2 regions of the Mumia sp. zg.B53 genome follow, and region 2 is predicted to be linked to the other one. Evidence: predicted binding sites of a transcription regulator. Region 2 holds the regulator's gene; the other holds the start of a gene.
The links. Region 2 encodes HrcA, which represses chaperone genes, less so after heat shock. Its sites were predicted from a motif close to TTGGCACTCGNNNNNNNCGAGTGCCAA; they were not measured.

Region 1 (11,239 bases), on a different contig from region 2:
GTCGCCTGGACGAGCGCGACGCCGCCACCGGCGACGATGCCCTCCTCGACGGCAGCCTTCGCGTTGCGAACGGCGTCCTCGATGCGGTGCTTGCGCTCCTTGAGCTCGACCTCCGTGGCCGCGCCGACCTTGATGACCGCAACGCCGCCGGCGAGCTTCGCCAGCCGCTCCTGCAGCTTCTCGCGGTCGTAGTCGGAGTCGGAGTTCTCGATCTCGGCGCGGATCTGGTTGACCCGGCCGGTGATCTGGTCCTCCGAGCCACCGCCGTCGACGATGGTCGTCTCGTCCTTGGTCACGACGACCTTGCGGGCCGTACCGAGCAGCGAGATGTCGGCGTTCTCGAGCTTGAGACCGAGCTCCTCGCTGATGACCTCGCCACCGGTGAGGATGGCGATGTCGGTCAGCATGGCCTTGCGGCGGTCGCCGAAGCCCGGAGCCTTGACGGCGACGGACTTGAACGTGCCCTTGACCTTGTTGACGATCAGGGTGGCCAGCGCCTCGCCCTCGATGTCCTCGGCGATGATCAGCAGCGGCTTGCCCGACTGGATGACCTTCTCGAGGACCGGCACGAGGTCCTTGACGGCGCTGATCTTGGAGTTGGCGATCAGGATGTAGGGATCCTCGAGCACCGCCTCCATGCGCTCGGGATCGGTGTAGAAGTACTGCGAGATGTAGCCCTTGTCGAAGCGCATGCCCTCGGTGAGCTCGAGCTCGAGCCCGAAGGTGTTGCTCTCCTCGACGGTGATGACGCCTTCCTTGCCGACCTTGTCCATCGCCTCGGCGATGATCTCGCCGACCGACGGATCAGCAGCGGAGATCGCGGCCGTGGACGCGATCTGCTCCTTGGTCTCGACGTCCTTGGCCATCCCGAGCAGCTGGGCGCTGACGGCCTCGACGGCCTTCTCGATGCCACGCTTGAGCGCGATCGGGTTGGCGCCGGCCGCGACGTTGCGCAGGCCCTCGCGCACGAGCGCCTGGGCGAGCACGGTGGCGGTGGTGGTGCCGTCGCCGGCGACGTCGTCGGTCTTCTTGGCGACCTCCTTGACGAGCTCGGCGCCGATCTTCTCGTAGGGATCCTCGAGCTCGATCTCCTTGGCGATGCTGACACCATCGTTGGTGATGGTGGGAGCGCCCCACTTCTTTTCGAGGACGACGTTGCGGCCCTTGGGACCGAGGGTCACCTTCACGGCGTCGGCGAGGATGTTCATCCCGCGCTCGAGGCCGCGACGGGCTTCCTCGTTGAATGCAATGGTCTTCGGCATATCTCCCGCGATTCCTCCGCGTAGAGGTGGATGGCCCAGGGGATGCCCGCGACGGACGACCCGCGTCCACGGCGAACCCTTCTCGCCGCGACCTTCGGACCTCATCGTCCTGGCCCGTTTGGCACGTTGGCACTCAGATGATCCGAGTGCTAACGCTCTCCTTTCTAGCACTCGGGCCTGGAGAGTGCAAAGAGTGGGCCAGTGCAGCGAGCGAGGGCGACACCCTCATCTCGCCTCGTCGGCGATCTCCAGGAGGGCGTCGAGGACGCATCGGACAGCCGCGCGTTCGGCACGGTCGGGCCTTGCGAGCGCGAACACGTGGCGCCCCGCCCGCACGCCGTCGAGCGGGAGCAGCGTGACGCCGCGTGCCTCCGCTGCTCTTCGCCACAGCCGCGGCAGCAGCGCCACACCCTGCCCGGCCGCGACGAACGCGGCCGTGACGTGGTTGTCGAGGAACCGTTGCTCGACACGAGGGGACTGTCCGTCGACGGCGAGCATGGGGAGCAGCAGGTCGAAGGGATGGCCGACAGGGACGCCGATCCAGCGCTCTCCGACGAGGTCCTCGGGTCGCACCCGGTCGCGGCCGGCGAGGCGGTGATCCTGGGGCACGGCCACGTCCAGCGGCTCACGGAGGAGCGGCGTGACGTGCAGCCCCGTCGCCGCAGGGTCCGGCACCGCCACGACCGAGTGCCCGACGACCACGTCGTGGTCGGCGGTGGCCGCTCGGACCTCGTACTCCGCGAGGTCGAGGTCGCTCAGCCGCACGGTCACGCCGGGCGCACGCGTCGCGAGCCGCGGCGCGAGCGGAGCCAGCAGCATCTCGGCGCCGCTCGGGAAGGCTGTCACGGCGACCTCGCCCGCCACCTCGCCGCGGAACTCCTCGAGGCGGGCCCGGGTGCGCGCGACGACCTGGGCGATCTCGACGGCGCCCTCGGCGAGCAGCCGGCCGGCCTCGGTGAGCCTGACCCCACGGCCCTCACGCTCGACGAGGACGGTCCCGAGGTCACGCTCGAGGGCCTTGATCGTCTGCGAGACCGCCGACGGCGTCCGGTACGTCGCCGCAGCGACCGCCGTGATGCTCCCCCGCTCGGCGAGCTCCCGCACGATCGCGAGCTTGTCGACGTCGATGCCAGCATCCTTCATTGAAGCAACGCTACATCGTAGTCGTAGGAGTATTCGATTGTGCTTCACCCAGGCGCAAGCGCACGCTGGCTCTCGTGACCACCCGCGACCGTCTCCTCGCCGTACTGGTGGCGATCACCTGGGGACTGAACTTCATCGCCATCCACGCCTCGCTCGAGCACTTCCCGCCGATGTTCTGCGTCGCGCTGCGCTTCGGGCTGCTCGCCGTCCCGACCGTGCTTCTCGTCCCGCGCCCGGACGTCAGGCTGCGCTGGTTGATCGGGTACGGCGCAGGCTTCGGGATCGCACAGTTCTTCTTCCTGTACGTAGGCATGCGTGCGGGCATGCCCGCAGGACTCGCCTCGTTGGTGCTCCAGGCCTCCGCGCCCTTCACGGTGGTGCTCGCCGGCGTCCTGCTGCGCGAACGGCTCAGCGGCCGGCAGATTCTCGGCATCGTGATCGCGATCGCCGGGCTCGCCGGCGTGGCGTGGCACCGGTCGCAGACGGCAGCCCTGCTCCCCGTGGTGCTCACGCTGCTGGCCGCGCTCGGCTGGGCGTTCGGCAACCTCGCGAACCGCCAGGCGCACCCCTCCAACCCGCTCCACCTCACGCTGTGGATGTCGGTGGTCCCCCCGATCCCGATGCTGGTGGTCTCGCTGCTCTTCGAGGGGCCGGGAGCCGTCGGAGAGTCGCTCGTGACCGCCTTCACCCCCGAGGCGGTGCCCGCCGTGCTGGGTCTCCTCTACACGGTCGTCATCGGGACCGTCGTGGGCTCGGGACTGTGGACGCTGCTGATGACGCGCTATCCGTCGAGCACCGTCGCGCCGTTCTCACTGCTCGTCCCGGTGGTGGGGATGAGCGCGAGCGCTCTTCTCCTGAGCGAACGCCTCGACCCGTTCGAGCTCGCATCCGGCGCGGTGGTCATCGCCGGCGTCCTTCTCGGCTCGACCCGCGGGCGCCGGGCCCGCTTGACGACGCCGTCGTAGCCCGCCTACGGTGCGGAGGTCCCCACGGGAGCCCGGGCACGGGCTGAGAGGGAGCCGATGCCGCTCCGACCGTCGAACCTGATCCGGGTCATGCCGGCGAAGGGAGGCAGGAGCAGTGTCGCGCTCTCACCGGCCAGCCGGCCGCGACGTCGCCGTCGTCGGTGGTGGAGTCGTCGGGCTCACCGTCGCGTGGTCGCTCGCACGTCGTGGTCACCGTGTCACGACGTACGACCCCACGCCCGCCCGTGGGGCCTCGTGGGCGGCCGCGGGGATGCTCTCCCCCGCAGGTGAGGCGTGGTACGGCGAGGAGGCGCTGCTGCGGGTCGGCGTCGCGTCGCTCGCACGGTGGCCGGACATGGCGGCCGCCCTCGAACGCGATGCCGGGCGAGCGTTGGAGGTCCGTGGGGAGGGCACGCTGCTCGCCGCCGCCACCGAGGACGATGCCCGCGAGCAGGAGCGGGTCACCGCGCTGCTCGACACCCACACGATCCCGTACCACCCGCTCACCCGGCGGGAGGTGCGCGCCCGGGAGCCGGCGCTGCACCCAGCGCTGCGCGCCGTCGTCGAGATCCCCGGTGACCGCAGCGTCCACAACCGCACTCTGCTCGCTGCTCTGCTGGCGGCATGCGCGCGTCGGCACGTGACCGCCGTCGACGACACGGTCGACCTGGTGCGAGACGGCGACACGCTGCGTGTCCGCACCAGGCAGGACGGGCGCGCGCGCGGCCACGACGTGGTGGTCCTCGCCAACGGTGTCGGGCTACGCACCACCGAGGGCGCACCCGAGTGGCTGCGCGACGCCGTGCGCCCGGTCAAGGGCGAGATCCTGCGGCTGCATGCCCCCCGGCCCATGCTGGCCCGGACGGTGCGCGCCGCGGTGCGCGGCCGACCCGTCTACCTGGTCCCGCGCAACGACGGCGAGATCGTGGTCGGCGCGACCATGCTCGAGCGGGGGTACGACACGACCGTCACCGTGGAGGGGGTGCACGACCTCCTTCACGACGCGGTCGAGGTCGTGCCGGAGCTGCGTGACTGCGCCTTCGTGGAGGCGGCAGCCGGCTTGCGTCCCTCGAGCTCGGACCACCTGCCGCTGGTCGGGGCCACCGGCATCCCCGGTCTCCTCGTCGCCGCCGGGCACCATCGTGGCGGCGTGCTCCTCGCGCCCTGGACCGCCGACGTGATCACCGCGCTCGTCGAGGAGTCCTCGCCACCTGAGGGGTCGGGTCACACCGACCCGCTTCGCCTGTCGCCGACACTCCAGGAGGCCCGATGACCATCCGTCTCAACGGCCAGGCCCACGCGCTCGCCGAGCCTCTCACGGTGCTCGCGCTGCTCCGCACGCTCGCGCTGCCACGTACCGACGTGGCAGTCGCCGTCGACGGCATCGTCGTGCCGCGCTCCCGATGGGAGGACCACCTCGTCCGCGACGGCGCCGAGGTCGACGTCGTCACCGCCGTCCAAGGAGGGTGAGAGTCGTGCTGACGACCACCGACCCGTCCCCGCTCACCGTGGCCGGAGTGCCGTTCACGAGCCGGCTGTTCCTCGGTACCGGAGGGGTTCCGAGCCCCGCTGTCCTCCGTCGGTGCCTGGAGATGAGCGGCACGGAGCTCGTCACCGTCTCGATGCGCCGGGTCGACCCGGGAGCGCCGAGCTCGATCCTCGACGTCGTCCGCGAGCACGGCGCACGGCTGCTCCCCAACACCGCGGGCTGTCGCACCGCGCGTGAGGCGGTCCTCACCGCGAACCTCGCGCGCGAGGCCCTCGGCACCGCCTGGGTGAAGCTGGAGGTCGTCGCCGACGACGTGACGCTGCTGCCCGACGTGGTCGAGCTCCTCGACGCCGCCGAGACCCTGGTGCGCGAGGGCTTCACGGTGCTCGCCTACACGAACACCGACCTCGTCACCGCCCGCCGCCTCGCCGACGTCGGCTGCGCGGCCGTGATGCCGCTCGGCTCGCCGATCGGCTCCGGCCTCGGTGTCACCGACCCTCGCGCGATCGCCGCGATCGCGGAGGCGGTCGCGGTCCCGGTGGTGCTCGACGCCGGCATCGGCACCGCCTCCGACGCCGCACTCGCGATGGAGCTCGGATGCGACGCCGTGCTCTGCGCGACCGCGATCACCCGTGCGGGCGACCCGCCCGCGATGGCGTCGGCCATGGCCGGCGCGGTGCGCGCCGGTCGCACGGCGTACGGGGCGGGCCGGATCCCCCGACGCGAGACGAGCCTGGCCTCCAGCCCGACAACCGGTCTCGTCGGCACCTGACGCCGGCGGGCCCCCGCCGGTCCGGCGTCAGCCGCCGGCGACCGCCGGGATGATCGAGACCTGCTGCCCGGCGGGCACCGAGGTCTCGAGCCCGTCGGCGAAGCGCACGTCCTCGGTGCCGACGTACACGTTCACGAACCGGCGGATCGCGCCGGTCTCGTCGACGACGCGCGCCTTGATCCCGGGGAACGACGCCTCCAGGGCCTCGATGACACCGGCGACGGTCTCGCCGTCGACGGTCACCTCCGAGTCGCCCTTGGTGTAGGTGCGCAGGATCGTGGGGATGCGGACGGAGACGCTCATGATGTCCTCTCGGTCAGACGAGGTTCGCGGCGGTGAAGGCCGTGTAGGTCGGGTCGATGGTCGCGGCGGGGCCGACCCGGTCCGCGATGGCGTCGAGCGTCTTGAGCCCGTCGCCGGTGTTGAAGACGACCGTCTCCGCCTCGGGGTCGAGCCGGCCGTCGGCGAGCAGCTTCTTGAGCGTCGCGATCGTCACGCCTCCCGCGGTCTCGGCGAAGATGCCCTCCGTACGGGCGAGGAGCTGGATGCCGTCACGCACCTCGTCGTCGGAGACGTCCTCGACGGCACCACCGGTCCGCCGGCAGGTGTCGAGCACGTACGGCCCGTCGGCGGGGTTGCCGATCGCGAGGGACTTGGCGATCGTGTCGGGCTTGACCGGACGGACGACGTCGTTGCCCTCCCGGAACGCCTGCGCGACGGGCGAGCAGCCGGTCGCCTGCGCGCCGAAGATCTTGTACGGCGTCGGGTCGACCAGGCCGAGCCGGCCGAGCTCGGTGAATCCCTTGTCGACCTTGGTCAGCTGCGACCCGGAGGCGACCGGGATCACCACCTGCTCCGGCAGCCGCCAGCCGAGCTGCTCCGCGGTCTCGTACGCGAGCGTCTTGGAGCCCTCCGCGTAGTAGGGACGGACGTTGACGTTGACGAACGCCCAGCCCTCCTCCTCGCCGGCGATCTCGCTGGCGAGCTTGTTGACGTCGTCGTAGTTGCCGCGCACGGCGACCAGCGTGCCGCCGTACACGGCGGTCGTGAGGATCTTGGGGCGCTCGAGGTTCTCCGGGATGAAGACGACGCTCTTGATGCCGGCACGGGCCGCGGCCGCGGCGACGGCGTTGGCGAGGTTGCCCGTCGACGGGCACGCGAGGACCGTCATGCCGAGCTCGCGGGCGGCCGAGAGGGCGACGGCGACGACGCGGTCCTTGAAGGAGTGGGTCGGGTTGCCGGAGTCGTCCTTGACCCAGAGCGTCTTGATGCCGAGCTCACGGGCGAGGTTGTCCGCCTTCACGAGCCGGGTGAAGCCGGGGTCGGTGTTGGGGAAGGACGCGATATCGGCGGGGACTGGCAGCAGCGACTGGTAGCGCCAGATGCTCTTCGGGCCGCTCTCGATCTGCTCGCGCGTGATCGCCGGGAAGTCGTACGCGACCTCGAGCGGTCCGAAGCACTCGAGACAGGCGTAGTGGGGTCCGAGCTCCTGCCCGGCACCGCAGGCGCGGCACACCAGGCCGGTCGCGTTGCCGAAGGCGCCGTCACGGGCGTTCGTACGATCAGGGGTTTGCAGCGTGCTCGCGCTCACGAGGCCTCCTCGTCATCTTCCCTGCGCGCGACTGTCGCCACAGGACGGACTTGGCACCATGCCTGACGGCGGCCTCGCGGGGTCGCGAGCTCACGTCAGGTGGTTGCCGGGGCTTCGTCGGGCCGTGTCCCTCCGCCCCTCGTGATGAGCTGAGCCAAGCGTACGTGCGCGTCTCACATACTGTCCACTCGTTCCAATATGCGGACAGTGGTCTCCCGGCAGGTCAGCAGCCGAGAGCGTCCGCGAGCCGCTCGAGCCAGGCCGAGAGCTCCTCGGGCCCGTGGACGACGAGGTCGGCCCGGGGCGTCAGGGCCTGCTGCTCGTCGGAGGCGACGGCCACCAGCATGACCTCGGCCTCGCCGTGGTCGCGCATGGCCGTGAGCGCCGCGTAGGCCGGGATATCACCGAGGTCGTCGCCGGCGTAGACGATCGTCCGGAGTCCGGTCTCGGCGACCAGCGTCCGCAGGGCGGCCCCCTTGTCGACGGACGGGTCGCGCACCTCCACGACGTACCGTCCGGGTTCTGCGGCGAGGCCGTGCTCTCGCGCCAGCTCCGCGACCGGTCCCTCCAGGCGCTCGAGGGCCGCACCGGGATCGTCGAGGAGACGGGTGTGCACCACCACCGCGCGCCCCTTGTCCTCGATCCTGACGCCGGCAAGACCGAGCGAGTCGAGCAGCGCCGGCAGAGCCGCACGGACCTCGGCGACCGCGGCGGGCGGTGGCGGCACCGACTCCGCACCGGTGTCGGCGTCCCACCTCTCGGCCCCGTACTGGCCGAGGATCGTGAGGTGGCTCAGGCCGTCGTGGTCGCCGAAGCCACCCAGTCTGAGCGCGGTGCGCACGGGACGTCCGGTGACGACGGCCACCTTGCCGACGCACGGTCCGATGCGCTGGAGCGCGTGGACCGAGCGCTTGCTGGCGTGCGCATGCTCAGGGTCGTCGACGATCGGGGCCAGCGTGCCGTCGAAGTCGAATGCGAGCATCGCCTGCTCGGGGGCGGCCAGCAGCGCCGCCAGGGCGGCCGCTCCGGCTTCGGTGCGGGGCTGTGGCTCGAGCACCACGGGAAGGGACATGACCACCATCATCCCAGGCCGGCCTCAGGCGTCGGGAGGGGTTCCGCCTCACGACGAGCAGGTGACCTCGCGTCGCCCCGCCGGGCGGCCGTGAGTGAGACCAGGGAGTACGCGTGCGGCTACGGTGCGCCTGTCAGGATCAGGGTGAGCCGGTCGAACTTCATCGGCTCGACCGCCGGCCGGACCCGGTCGATCCTCAGGTCGGCGGCGAGGCGCTCGGCCTGCTCCTTGAGCTTCGCGGGGTAGTACACGGTGCTCTCGGGGATCCGTCCGTACCAGTTGTCGACCCCGACGACCTTCCAGCCGGCGTCCTCGACCCGCGCCGCGGTGGAGTCGGCGAGTCCGGTGGCGCCGGAGTTGTTGAAGACCTCGACGAACGCCCGAGGGACCTCCGCGGTCGCCGGCGCGGCCGAGGTCGGCGCTGCCGTGGCCACAGGCTCGGCCGTCGGCTCGGGCGTGGCCTCGGCGGTGGCGGTCGGAGACGGCGTGGTGGCGGTCGGAGTGTCGTCCCCGCCGTTGCCGACGAGAAGGCCGATCGCCGCGACGGCCACCAGGAGCAGCGCGCCCAGCAGCGCCACCGACGGGATCGACCGCGGTGCGACACGCGTGCGCTGGGCGACCCGCGGACGGGGCTCCGTCGAGGGTTCGTCCACGCGAGGCTCGGTCACGAGTCCTCCTCAGGCATCGGCGTCGAGGCGCCGGGCGGAGCGGGAACGACGCCGACTCGCCCTCATCCGCCGAAGCCGCTTGACCAGGAGGGGATCGTGGGCGAGCGCGTCCTCGCGGTCGATCAGCGCGTTGAGCACCTGGTAGTAGCGGGTCGCCGAGAGGCCGAACTCCGCTCGGATCGCCTGCTCCTTGACGCCCGCGTACTTCCACCACCCACGCTCGAAGGCGAGCACCCGCTCCTCTCGCGCGGTCAGCCCCGTAGCCCGGTCCGCGGTCTCGTCCGCGGTCTCGTCCGCGGTCTGGTCCGCGGTCTGGTCCGCAGAGGTGACGTGGGCATCGTGGGAGGAGAGAGCGGGATCCATGCCCCCATCGTAGGTCGCCGAATGACACCGTTGGGATTCCCCGCGCCCGGCGTGGCGGTCCGCCGGGCCTGCCCGCCATGATGGCGAGCATGACGTCTCCCGCCGAGCACCCGTCCGCCGAGTCCCCGGCGCCCGTGCGCTGGGGCATCCTCGCCACCGGTGACATCGCCCACTCGTTCGCCCGCGACCTGGCCCTCGTCGACGGCGCCGTCCTGCACGCGGTCGGCTCGCGCTCGCTGCCGCCGGCGCGCGCCTTCGCCGAGCAGTACACGGACGAGAAGGCCAGTCCGGTGTCCTACGGCTCGTACGCCGAGCTGCTCGCCGACGGCGACGTGGACGTGGTCTACGTCGCCACGCCGCACGGTCGCCACACCGAGGACGTGCTCGCGTGCTTCGAGGCCGGCAAGGCGGTGCTGTGCGAGAAGGCGCTGACGCTCGACGCCCCCTCGGCCCGGCTCCTGGTCGACGAGGCCCGGCGACGCGGGCTGTTCTTCGCCGAGGCGATGTGGATGCGGACCAACCCCAACATCCGGCGGCTTCGCGCGATGGCCGCCGAAGGAGCGTGCGGCACGGTCACGCACGTCCGGGCCGACCTCGGCTTCGTCGCCCCCCGCGACAAGGCGCGGCTGTGGGACCCCGCGCTCGGGGCCAGCGCTCTGCTGGACGTCGGCATCTACCCGCTGACGTTCGCGTACCTGATCCTCGGCCGGCCCGTCGAGGTCCGGGCGGTCGCCACGCTGAGCGACCTCGGCGTCGACCTCGCCGGGGGCGCGACCCTGCGCTTCGACGGTGGCGCGATCGCCTCGATCAGCTGGACCCAGACCGGGTGGCCCGACACCCGCGCCTCGGTGGCCGGGGACGGAGGGCGGCTGGAGCTCCCGTCGCCGTTCCACCACCCGCAGTCGTTCACCTACGCCCGGAACTGGGAGGCCGACGAGATCGCCGAGCCCCTCATCGGCGCGGGGTACGCCCACGAGATCATCGAGGTCGGCCGCTGCCTCCGCGAAGGTCTGACGGAGTCGCCGCTGCTGCCGCTCGACGAGACGGTGGACATCCTCGCGATCATGGACGAGATCCGGGAGCAGGTCGGCGCGACCACCGGGTGATCCCGGTGCCTGGTCGTCTGCCGCCCCTGCGGATTCGCCGATAGGGTCGTCCCATGAGTCACGCGCGCGGTTCGAGCCCGGTAGCGAAGAGCCTGCGAGGACACGAGGACTCAGCGTCGTTCGTCGTCGTCGCCAACCGCCTGCCGGTCGACCGCGTGCAGACGCCTGACGGGTCCACCACCTGGCGCACCTCCCCCGGCGGCCTCGTCACCGCGCTCGAGCCCGTCCTGCGCAAGCAGGGCGGAGCATGGATCGGCTGGACCGGTGCGGCCGACGAGGAGCTCGAGCCGTTCGACCTCGAAGGCATCCAGCTGGTTCCGCTCCCGATCAGGGCGCAGGAGGTCGAGGAGTACTACGAGGGGATGTCCAACGCCACCCTCTGGCCGCTCTACCACGACGTCATCGCGACCCCGGAGTTCCACCGTGAGTGGTGGGACTCCTACGTGGCCGTCAACCACCGCTTCGCGGAGTACGCGGCGGCGATCGCCGAGAAGGACGCGGTCGTCTGGGTTCAGGACTACCAGCTCCAGCTCGTCCCTCAGATGCTGCGTGAGCTGCGGCCGGACCTGCGGATCGGCTACTTCCTGCACGTGCCGTTCCCGCCGGCGGAGCTCTTCACCCAGCTCCCGTGGCGGCGACGGATCCTCGAAGGCCTGCTCGGCGCGGACCTGATCGGCTTCCAGACGACCGGCGCCGCCCAGAACTTCGTCCGCCTCGTCCGCATGCGCGTCGGCAACAAGACCCACCGCGACACGATCTATCTCGACGACGGCCGCACGGTCATGGCCAAGGCGTTCCCGATCTCGAT
Region 2 (11,239 bases):
TCGTACTCGTCGTAGGCGGCGACGATACGGCCGACCAGCTTGTGACGAACCACGTCGGCCGAGGTCAGCACCGGGAACGAGATGTCCTTGACGCCGTCCAGGATCTCGCGGACGATCCTCAGCCCGCTGCGCTGGCCGTTGGGGAGATCGATCTGGGTCACGTCGCCGGTCACGACCATCTTGGAACCGAATCCCAGGCGCGTGAGGAACATCTTCATCTGCTCCGGCGAGGTGTTCTGTGCCTCGTCGAGGATGATGAAGGCGTCGTTGAGGGTCCGCCCGCGCATGTACGCCAGCGGTGCGACCTCGATCGTCCCGGCCGCGAGCAGCTTGGGGATCGTCTCGGGATCCAGCATGTCGTGGAGGGCGTCGTACAGCGGCCGGAGGTAGGGATCGATCTTCTCGCTCAGCGTGCCCGGCAGGAAGCCGAGGTTCTCGCCGGCCTCGACGGCAGGACGCGTGAGGATGATCCGGTTGACCTCCTTCGCCTGCAGGGCCTGGACGGCCTTGGCCATGGCGAGATAGGTCTTGCCCGTACCCGCCGGACCGATCCCGAAGACGATCGTCTGTCGGTCGATCGCGTCCACGTAGCGCTTCTGGTTGAGCGTCTTGGGGCGGATCGTACGGCCGCGGTTGGAGAGGATATTGAGGCTCAGCACGTCGGCGGGGCGCTCCTCGGTCTCAGCCCGGAGGATCGCGATGCTCCGCTCGATCGTCTCGGGCGTCAGGCCCTGACCGGTTCGGATCATGGTCACGAGCTCCTCGAGGAGACGCTCGACCATCGCCGACTCCGCGGCCGTCGCGCGGATGGAGACCTGGTTGCCGCGGACGTGGATGTCAGCGTCGAAGCTGGCCTCGATCAGGCGCAGGAACTCGTCGGTGGGGCCCAGCAGCGACACCATGGGGATGCTCGCCGGGATCGTGACCATGTGCTGCAAGGGTTCAGGCGTAGTCATCGGCGCTCCCGCGGGAGCAGTTCTCCTTCTGTGAGTTCGGACTCGTCCATCGTAGGCGGCATCGGCGGTCGCACGAAAGCACGATCTCGACCGCCGGGTGCCGCCTCGGTGGCTCCGATCAGCGGAAGGCGTCCCGGATGCGGTCGAACACCCGCCGGTGCGGTGCGGCGAACTCGCCCTCGACCAGCTCCTCGCCCCGCTCGGTGGCGAGGAGGCCGAGCAGCTCGCGCTGCCGGTCGTCGAGCTTGGTGGGTGTCTCGACGACCACGCGGACCTTGAGGTCACCGCGTCCGACCCCGCGCAGGTGCGGGACGCCGCGACCGCGGATCGTGACCGTCTCGCCGGACTGGGTGCCGGGGACGATGTCGAAGCCGATCGTGGCCTCCTCGGCCGGGACACCGGTGTCGGCCTCGAGCGTCGGCAGGTCGATCTGAGTGCCGAGCGCCGCAGCGGTCATGGGGACCCGGACGTCGCAGTAGAGGTCGTCGTCGGAGCGGGTGAAGACGTCGTGCGGCTCCACCTCGACCTCGACGTACAGGTCGGCGGCGGGACCGCCGCCGGGCCCGACCTCACCCTCGCCGGTCAGCTGGATCCGAGTGCCGCTGTCCACGCCGGCGGGCACCTTGATGGTCAGCGTGCGACGGGCGCGGACCCGGCCGTCACCGGAGCACTCCTCGCACGGGTTCGCGATCACGGTGCCGTAACCCTGGCAGGTCGGGCAGGGGCGGGCCGTACGGATGTCTCCGAGGAACGACCGCTGCACGTGCTGCACCTCGCCGTGCCCGCGGCACGTCTGGCAGGTGATCGGCTCCGCGCCGTCGGCCGAGCCGTTGCCGTGACAGGTCGAGCAGACCACGGCGGTGTCGACCTTGAGCTCGCGCGTGGTCCCGAAGGCCGCCTCGGCCAGCTGGACGCCGATGCGGATCAAGGCGTCGTTGCCGCGCCGGGCACGACCACGTGGGCCGCGCTGGGTCTGCTGCCCGAAGAACGCGTCCATGATGTCGTTGAACGAGAAGCCGGCGCCGAAGCCGCCGCTGGCACCCGCACCGGCGAGGGGATCGCCTCCGCGGTCGTAGAACGACCGCTTGTCCACGTCGGAGAGCACCTCGTAGGCGACGGTGACGGTCTTGAACCGCTCCTGCGCCTCAGGGTCTGGATTCACGTCCGGGTGCAGGCTGCGCGCCAGCCTCCGGTACGCCTTCTTGATCTCCTCCGGAGTCGCGTCGCGACTCACACCGAGGGTCTCGTAGTAGTTCTGGCTCATGCGTCGTTGTCTGTCTCTCAGTCGCTGAGGGTCTGGCCGACATAGCGTGCGACGGCGCGTACCGCCGCCATGGTGCCGGGGTAGTCCATCCTGGTGGGCCCGACGACGCCGAGGGTGGCGAGCGGCTCGTCGTCGGTGCCGTACGCGGTGGCCACGAGGGAGGTCGCCGAGAGCTCCTCGTACGGAACCTCCGTGCCGATGCGGACGGTGAGCGTGGTCGGAGAGGTGGCCTCGCCGAGGAGCTTGAGCAGCACCACGTGCTCCTCGAGCGCCTCGAGGACCGGCTTGATCGAGGTGTCGAAGTCGGTGCCGAACCGGGCGAGGTTGGCGGCCCCGCCCACGGCAACGCGTTCGTCGGCCCGCTCGTCGGAGAACGCCCGGGTGAGCGTCGCGACGACAGCGGTGGCGATGGGCTGCTCCTCGGGACGGAAGGTCGTGATGAGGTCGGCCACCGATGCCGAGGCGTCCGGCAGCCGCTGCCCGACCGCGGCGCCGATCATCCGCGCTCGCAAGTCCGCGAGGAGCATCTCGGACGGCTCTTCGGGGAGCTCCACGATGCGCTGGTCGACACGTCCGGAGCTGGTGATCAGCACCAGCAGGATGCGGCCGCGCTCCATCGGGACCAGCTCGACGTGACGGACGGTCGAGCGGGTCAGGGAGGGGTACTGCACGAGCGCGACCTGGTGGGTCAGCTGAGAGAGCAGCCGGACACTTCGCTGGACGACGTCGTCGACGTCGACCGCGCCGTCGAGGAACGACTCGATCGCACGGCGTTCGGGAGGACTCAGCCGCCGGACGGAGGCAAGCCGGTCGACGAAGAGGCGGTAGCCCTTGTCGGTCGGGATCCGGCCCGCGCTGGTGTGCGGCTGGGCGATGAACCCGTGCTCCTCGAGGATCGCCATGTCGTTGCGGACCGTCGCCGGCGACACACCCAGCTGATGGCGGTCGACGAGCGCCCGCGAGCCCACCGGCTCCTGGGTCGCCACGTAGTCCTCCACGATGGCGCGCAGGACCGCGAGCTTGCGTTCATCGAGCACGACGTCAGCCACGGTCCCTCCTCGTGTCGATGATCTTTGGCACTCCGGTGCCCTGAGTGCCAGTCTAGCCAGCCTCACCAGTCGCGTGTGGCTGCGAGGTGCCGCACGTTCTTTCGGCTAGTTTGCTCCTCGTGGCTCACGACCGATACGGATCCGATGTCCTGGCCGGCGACTGGCGCGTCCCCAAGCGAGGGCGGTCCACCGAGGTGGAGGCGGAGGTGGGGATGGTGCTCGAGGAGGTCCAGACCGACTTCTGCGGCGCCGTGACGCGCACCGACCGAGATCTCGACACCGTCGAGCTGGAGGACCGTCGCGGGAGGCGGCGTACCTTCCCCCTCGGGCCGGGCTTCCTCCTCGAGGGCAAGCCGGTCGTGCTCAAGGCGCCGGTACGACACGCCGCGCCCGCACGCGCGACGCACACCGCGTCCGGCTCGGTCGCCGTCCACGACGCGAAGGCACGGGTCGCACGCGCGAGCCGCATCTACGTCGAGGGACGTCATGACGCGGAGCTGGTCGAGAAGGTGTGGGGTGACGACCTGCGGATCGAGGGGGTGGCGGTCGAGTACCTCGAGGGGGTCGACGACCTCCCGTCGGTCGTCGACCGCTTCAAGCCCGGTCCGGGACGCCGCCTGGGCGTGCTCGTGGACCATCTCGTCCCGGGGTCGAAGGAGTCGCGCATCGCCGCCTCGGTGCTGCGCGGACCGCACAAGGAGCACGTGCTCGTCGTCGGGCACCCGTACGTCGACGTCTGGCAGGGCGTGAAGCCCGAGCGCCTCGGGCTGGAGAAGTGGCCGGTGATCCCACGCTCGATGTCGTGGAAGCACGGCATCTGCCAGTCGCTCGGGTGGCCCCACCGGAACCAGGCCGACATCGCGCACGCCTGGAAGCGCATCCTCGGGTCCGTCCGCTCCTACGCCGACCTCGAGCCGGCGCTGCTCGGGCGGGTCGAGGAGCTCATCGACTTCGTCACGACCTGACCGCGCCCGCCCTTACGGTGCGTCGCCGCGGATCCGCCAGAAACACAGCCCGCCGAGGCCGAGCGCGAGTACGAGGAGCAGCGCCGTCTCGCGCCACTGCAGAGTCCAGAAGGCGCTGGACGGGTGCCACGTGACCTGCTGCCGATAGCCCTCGTCCGCCAACCGGTCGAAGCACGCCGCCCGCGCACCCGCCTGCGCGCTCTCCCCCGGTGGCGGCCCGCCGCAGTCGGCCACCCACGCCGGCAACGACCGCATGCGCTCGCCGTCGGCATCGAGCGTGACGTTCGACAGCTCCCACGTGCCGGTGCGACCCGTCTCGACACGGATCTCGGAGACGTTCTCGATCGGGTCTCCTGGACCTGAGGCTCCTTCGACCATCAGACCGACGAGGTTCTCCTGCGTGATCGAGCTCGTGGCCTTCTCGGGTTCGACGAGCTGGGCCCGCACGACGACCCCGACGAACAGCTGGACGCCAAGGACGAGGACGAGCGTCACTGCCATCGCCGCGACTGTCCGTCGCACCACGAGCCCAGCCAGCACGCCGATCGCGAGCGCCAGCACGGCGTACCCGATCGGGACGAGGCCCCGGGCTCCGAAGACTGCGGGCTCGATGCGCGAGACCATGAACGGCCCCGTCCCCTCGCCGGTCGCGATCGCGCGCTCGATCGGTCCGGCCCACCAGGTCACACCCCACGACAGCAGCCCAGCGACCGACACCGTGACCAGGGCGGCGCCGAGGAGTTTGACGGCGAGCCACCGTGTGCGCGTGACCGACTGGCTCCACGCGAGGCGGTGCGTCCGCGCCTCCAGCTCGCGCGCGACCATCGGCGCCCCCCAGAACGCCCCGACGACGAGCGGGAAGACGTACGCCGCCGCGATGCCGACGTAGTAGAGCGTGACCTTGAACGCGTCGGCGCTCAGTCCTGTCAGGAACGAGCGTGCGCCGTCCTCTGCCGCGTCGACGATCCCAGGCCCGGTGATGGCCAGTGCCACGAGCAGCAGAGCGACGGCACCCGCGACCGGAATCGCCTGGACACGCAGCTGGCGCCATGTCAGCCAGATCATCGGATCACCTCGACGGTCGGGCGCGGGCGCTCGTACGAGGCGTCGCCGCGCAGGTAGGCGAGCACCAGATCCTCGAGCCCGAGAGGGGTCACGTCCCAGGAGGGATCGACCGCGGGTCCGCCGGTGCGGACGACGAACGTGCTCTGGCGGTCGGTATGGCTCGCCGTCACGACGTGGTGGCCGGCTGGGCCTGCGTCGGAGGGACGCCGCGCGCCGGTCATGCGGCGGTGCGAGGCCAGCAGATCGTCGAGGTCGCCCGCGACCCGGACCTCGGAGTCCACCAGCACGACGAGGTAGTCACAGGCGCGCTCGAGGTCCGAGACGAGGTGCGAGGACAGGACGACCGTGAGGTCCTGCTCGGCGACCGCCTCCATCAGGTCCTGCATGAACTCGCGTCGGGCGAGCGGGTCGAGGGCCGCGACGGGCTCGTCGAGGATCAGCAGCTCCGGCCGCTTGCCGATCGCCACCGTGAGCGCGATCTGGGCGCGCTGGCCTCCCGAGAGGCTGCCGGTGCGGCGCCGCAGGTCGATGCCGAGCCGGTCGATCCGGTCCCGGACGAGCACGTCGTCCCATCGCGGGTTGAGGTGCGAGCCAATCCGGAGGTGGTCGGCGACACTCATCCCACGATAGGTCGGCGCATCCTGACTCACGTAGCCGACGCGCGCCTGGTGCTCAGCGCCGGACGACGGCCCCTCGCCCAGCACCTCGATGCGACCGACGGTGGGCACGAGCATCCCGGCCGCGAGGCCGAGCAGCGTGCTCTTGCCGGCGCCGTTCGGCCCGACGAGACCCACCACGCGGCCGGCCGGGAGCTCCAGCGTGCAGTCCTTCAGGGCCCAGTGGCGACTTCGGCCGTATCTCTTGCCGAGCTCATGCGTTCTCAGTGCTGTGGTCATGCGATGTCCTCCTCGGAGGCGGCCCGAAAGGTGGTCATGAACAACGCCTCGATGCTCTCGTCGTCGAGGCCGGCGCGGCGGGCCTTGGACAGCCACCGCTGGAGGTCGGTACGCAGCGGGCCGTGCGCCGCCAGCGTGTTGTCGGTGAGGGTCCGCGTGACGAACGTGCCGACACCCGGACGCGGAGCAACGAGGCCGTCGCGCTCGAGGTCGCGGTAGGCCTTCAGGACGGTGTTGGGGTTGATCGCCAGCGCACGCGCGACGTCCTTGACGGTCGGGAGCTGGTCGCCCTCGTCGAGGAGCCCGAGGCGGAGGGCGCGGCGTACCTGCTGAACGAGCTGCAGGTACGCGGAGACGCCCGACCGGGAGTCCAGGTGGAACTCGATCATTCGATACTCCTAATGTGCTATCTGAATAGCACTATAGGTAGCAGCGGATCCGACCGCAAGAGTCCTTGCAGCCGCCCTGCGACACTGGAGGCATGCCGTCCACGCTTCCCGAGGGACAAGCCGTCCCCGCTGACGGCGCCCTCCCTGCAGCCTCGCTCGACGCCCTCGGGGGCGCGCCCTTCGGCGTGTACGTCCACGTCCCGTTCTGCGTGACGCGGTGCGGCTACTGCGACTTCAACACCTACACGTCGTCCGAGCTCGGACCGGGCGCCTCGCACGACTCCTACGCCGACACCGTGCTCGCCGAGATCGCGCTGGCGGCTCAGGTGCTCCAGCGTGCCGACCGCCCGTTGCCGGAGGTCGAGACGGTGTTCATCGGCGGCGGCACGCCCACACTCCTCGCCTCCGACGACCTCGGACGCATCCTCGAGGGGATCGACAAGACCTTCGGGCTGGCGGCCGGCTACGAGGCCACCACGGAGGCGAACCCCGACAGCGTGACCCCCGCGTCTCTCGCCACGCTCCGCTCACGCGGTTTCACCCGCATCTCGTACGGCATGCAGTCCGCGGTCCCTCACGTTCTCGCAACGCTGGACCGCACGCACGACCCGGCCAGACTGCCTGACGTCGTGCGGTGGGCCCGCGACGCCGGCTTCTCGCAGGTGAGCGTCGACCTCATCTACGGCACGCCCGGAGAGTCGCTGGCGGACTGGGAGCGGTCGCTCGACACGGCACTCGCACTCGGTCCCGACCATGTCAGTGCCTATGCCCTCATCGTCGAGGAGGGGACCGCGCTCGCACGCCGCGTCTCCCGCGGCGAGGTCGCAGCTCCCGACGACGACCTGATGGCCGACATGTATCTCGCCGCGGACGCGCGGCTCAGCGCCGCCGGCCTCGGGTGGTACGAGCTGTCGAACTGGGCCCGCGACGACGCCGCGCGGTGCCGCCACAACGAGCTCTACTGGACCGGTGCCGACTGGTGGGGCTTCGGGCCGGGGGCGCACAGCCACGTCGCCGGCACCCGCTGGTGGAACGTCAAGCACCCCGCCGCCTACGCCCAGCGGCTGGCCGAGGGCCGATCCCCCGGGCACGGGCGCGAGATCCTCGACCTCGAGACCCGTCGTGTGGAGCAGGTGCTGCTCGAGTCGCGCCTGCACGACGGCATGCCGCTCGTCCGGCTGGATGCCGCGGGACGTGCCGCCGTGCCGGGGCTCGTCTCCGACGGGCTCGTCGAGCTCTCCGACGACAGCCACCGTCTCGTTCTCACCGTCCGCGGCCGCCTCCTCGCGGACGCGGTCGTGCGCCGCCTCCTGCCGTAGGCGACCCCGCTCTCACGCAGAGGAGGGCCGCACCCCGACGGGGTGCGGCCCTCCTGAGACAGCTGCCGGTCAGGTGCCGGCGTAGAACTCGTCCAGGATCGGGCGGTACTTGTCCTCGACGAACTTGCGCTTGAGCTTGAGGCTCGGCGTCATCTCGCCCTCCTCGACCGACAGGTCGCGGTCGAGGATCTGCCACTTCTTGATCGTCTCCCAGCGGTTGAGCTTGGAGTTGAGCTCCTCGACGTAGCCCTCGATCGCCTTGTGCATCTGCGGCGACGTCACGATCTCGGCGTACGACTTGCCCGCCAGGCCGTGGTTCTCGGCGAAGAGCGTCGCGGCGTCGGGATCGATCGTGATGAGGGCGCTCACGAAGTTGCGGTTGTTGCCGTGCACCACCATCTGGCTGGCGAGCGGGCACACACCCTTGAAGACGCCCTCGACGTGCGACGGCGCGACGTACTTGCCGCCCGAGGTCTTGAAGAGGTCCTTCTTGCGGTCGGTGATCCGGAGGAACCCGTCCTCGTCGATCTGGCCGATGTCGCCCGTCGCGAGCCAGCCGTCGTCGGTCACCGTGGACGCGGACTCGGTCTCGAGGTTGTGGTAGCCCTGCATGACACCGGGACCCTTGATGAGGATCTCGCCGTCCTCCGCGATCTTGACCTCGGTGCCAGGCATCGGCAGGCCCACGGTGCCGAGCTTGTACTGGTCGGGGTGGTTCACGAAGGAACCGGCCGCACTCTCGGTGAGGCCGTAGCCCTCGAGGATGAGGATGCCGGCAGCCTCGAACCACTCGGCGACCTCCTGCGACAGCGCGGAGGCTCCGGAGATGAAGAAGCGGACGCGTCCACCGAATCGGTCCCGCACCTTCGAGAGGACGATCTTGTCGGCGAGCCGGTGCTGGAAGGCCAGCCCGGCGGGGACCTTCTTGCCCTCTCGCTCGAGAGCCTTGACCTGGGCCGCCACCTTGGTCGCCCAACGGAAGAGCTTGAGCTTGGCGCCGCCCTCCTCCTCCATCATCCCGACGATGCGGCCGTAGGCCTTCTCGAAGATGCGCGGTGCCGCGCCCATGAACGTCGGCTTCACGACGGCGAGGTTGTCGACGATCTTGGGGATGGCGCCGTCGACGGCGGTCGGGAAGCCGATCTGCAGCTGCGTCGACAGGAGCACCTTGCCGAAAGAGTGTGCCATCGGGAGCCAGAGGTACTGGAGGTCGTCGATGGTGATGTAGCCGCCCGCGGCGACCGCTGCTCCCTCGTACGTCCACGAGTCGTGCGTGAGCCGGACTCCCTTGGGACGGCCGGTCGTGCCGGAGGTGTAGATCAGGGTCGCGAGCTGGTCCGGCGAGATCGCGGCGACGCGCTCCTCGACGACCGACGGCTGCTCGGCGAGCAGCTTGTCTCCGAGCTGCTCGAGGTCGGAGAGGGTGATCACCCAGTCGCTGTCGTGGTCACCGTCGAACAGCACGACCTTGATCACGTCGGGGAGCTCGCTGCGCTTGTCCTGGAGCTTCGCCAGCTGGACGGCGTCCTCGGCGAAGACGATCCGGCTCCCGGAGTCCGCGAGGATGTAGGCGACGTCGTCGGTCACGGTCGTCGGGTAGACGGTGGTCGTCGCAGCGCCCGCCGCCATGATGGCGAGGTCGGCGAGGATCCACTCGTAGCGGGTCCCGGACGCGATCGCGACGCGCTCCTCCGGCTTGATGCCGAGCGAGACGAGACCTGCCGCGATCCGGGAGACGACGTCTCCGGTCTCGCCCCAGGTCAGGGAGCGCCAGTTCTCGCCGACCGGGTAGCGGTAGGCCTCACGAGTGGGGGTCTCGCGTACTCGGGCGAAGAACATCTCGCCGACGTTCTTGGCACGGGACTCGACAATCTCCAGATGCTCGGGTGTCGGGGCGTTGGCCATGAAGGGTGCACCTCATCGTTAGGGGTGGTGATGGCGATCACAGGATGGCTCGAATCGTACGTGATCGACGTGATCCGAGGCACATCCACCAGATAATCGTTATCGATCAGCACCCCTGGTGACGCAGGGTGCCCGTCGGCCGCGGACCAGGTCAGCCGAGCGCGACCGGAAGGAGCCCTCGCCGCGTGCGCGACGCGATCTCGTCGAGCGCCCCGTCGAGGTCGGGATGGGCGAACGCGAACCCGGACCCTCTCAGGGTCGCCGGGTCGACCCAGCGGCTCTTGAGCACGAGCTCGGCCTCGGTCCTGATGAGCCGCGCTCCAGCTTCGAGCGCCCAGGTCGGCAGCGGGACACCGTGCGAGCGGCCGAACGCCCGGCGCACCGATCGCATCATCTCCGCGTTCGTCACCGCGTCAGGGGCGGCCACGTTGACCGGTCCGGCGATCTCGGGGTGCTCGGCGAGATGGTCCACCACGCGCACGACGTCGTCCACGTGCACCCAGCTGAACATCTGACCGCCGTCCCCCATCGGTCCACCGAAGCCGAGGCGGGCCAGGTTGATGAACGGGTTCACGGCACCACCGCCGGCACCGAGGACGATCGCCATCCTCAGCGCCACCTTCCGTACGGCCGTGGGCGCGTCGAAGAGCTCGTGCTCCCACGCCCGCGCGACGGCCACGGAGAACCCGGCGCCACGCTCTCCTGTCACCTCGTCCATGGGACGGTCTCGCGCATCGCGGTAGATCGTCGCCGTGCTCGCGTTGACCCACAGCGACGGCGGGGACGCCGACGCGGCGAGGACCCGGCCGAGTAGTGCGGTGGTCTCCGTACGTGAGGCGAAGATCGCGTCAGCGTTGGGCTTGGAGTAGCGGCAGCTCACCGAGCGCCCGGCGAGATTCACGAGGATGTCGGCACCGCCGAGCACGTCGGCGAGCCCCGCCGCGTCGTCCCAGCTCGCGTCCGCGTCCGGACCGCGCCCGATCGTCCGCACCACCGCCCCGTGGCGCGACCAGGCGCGAACCAGGTGCTGACCGATGTATCCGGAGGCTCCGGCGACGACGGCGACCGCACCGCGCCTCATCGCAGCGAACCGGAGGACGGCTGGGTGAGCGCCACGACGTCGTCGACCAGGCCCCGCGCCACCGGGAGTCGGGACAGGGCGACCGCCTTCGAGACCACCGGTGCGAGCCGATCCACGAGCAACCGTGTGCGCTGCTGCTCCGGCGACGGATCGACGACCCAATGGAGCGTCACACCGAGGTAGAGCAACCAGAGCAGGTCCGGGAGCCGGTCGCGTAGTCCGCTCGGCACTCGCACCTTGGAGGTGGCGACCACGTGCTCCATGAGGTCGACCGCCATTGCCCTCGCATTCCCCGACTCCGCGGAGAACGGGCTCGCCGACGACGAGGCGGGGAGCGCCTGCTGCACGAA

Region 1: a site for HrcA is predicted at 1,389-1,415, ahead of groL (chaperonin GroEL). Genes of this name have one in related genera too.

Annotation. Positions count from the first base shown of each region.
Region 1 is NZ_JAHWCK010000001.1:2,090,515-2,101,753, reverse strand. Features, by position in the region: gene groL (chaperonin GroEL) at 1-1,262, opposite strand, end outside; gene KV102_RS10265 (LysR family transcriptional regulator) at 1,488-2,405, opposite strand; gene KV102_RS10260 (EamA family transporter) at 2,480-3,370, shown strand; TPP riboswitch at 3,393-3,477, shown strand; gene thiO (glycine oxidase ThiO) at 3,486-4,643, shown strand; gene thiS (sulfur carrier protein ThiS) at 4,640-4,840, shown strand; gene KV102_RS10245 (thiazole synthase) at 4,846-5,631, shown strand; gene KV102_RS10240 (MoaD/ThiS family protein) at 5,659-5,934, opposite strand; gene thrC (threonine synthase) at 5,948-7,222, opposite strand; SAM riboswitch class I at 7,232-7,373, opposite strand; gene otsB (trehalose-phosphatase) at 7,446-8,294, opposite strand; gene KV102_RS10225 (LytR C-terminal domain-containing protein) at 8,414-8,962, opposite strand; gene KV102_RS10220 (DUF3263 domain-containing protein) at 8,972-9,325, opposite strand; gene KV102_RS10215 (Gfo/Idh/MocA family protein) at 9,415-10,431, shown strand; gene KV102_RS10210 (trehalose-6-phosphate synthase) at 10,485-11,239, shown strand, end outside.
Region 2 is NZ_JAHWCK010000002.1:479,218-490,456, reverse strand. Features, by position in the region: gene KV102_RS13475 (PhoH family protein) at 1-956, opposite strand, end outside; gene dnaJ (molecular chaperone DnaJ) at 1,075-2,220, opposite strand; gene hrcA (heat-inducible transcriptional repressor HrcA) at 2,238-3,257, opposite strand; gene KV102_RS13460 (DUF3097 domain-containing protein) at 3,380-4,234, shown strand; gene KV102_RS13455 (ABC transporter permease) at 4,247-5,299, opposite strand; gene KV102_RS13450 (ABC transporter ATP-binding protein) at 5,296-6,195, opposite strand; gene KV102_RS13445 (GntR family transcriptional regulator) at 6,192-6,584, opposite strand; gene hemW (radical SAM family heme chaperone HemW) at 6,677-7,903, shown strand; gene KV102_RS13435 (long-chain fatty acid--CoA ligase) at 7,973-9,808, opposite strand; gene KV102_RS13430 (TIGR01777 family oxidoreductase) at 9,960-10,889, opposite strand; gene KV102_RS13425 (TetR/AcrR family transcriptional regulator) at 10,886-11,239, opposite strand, start outside.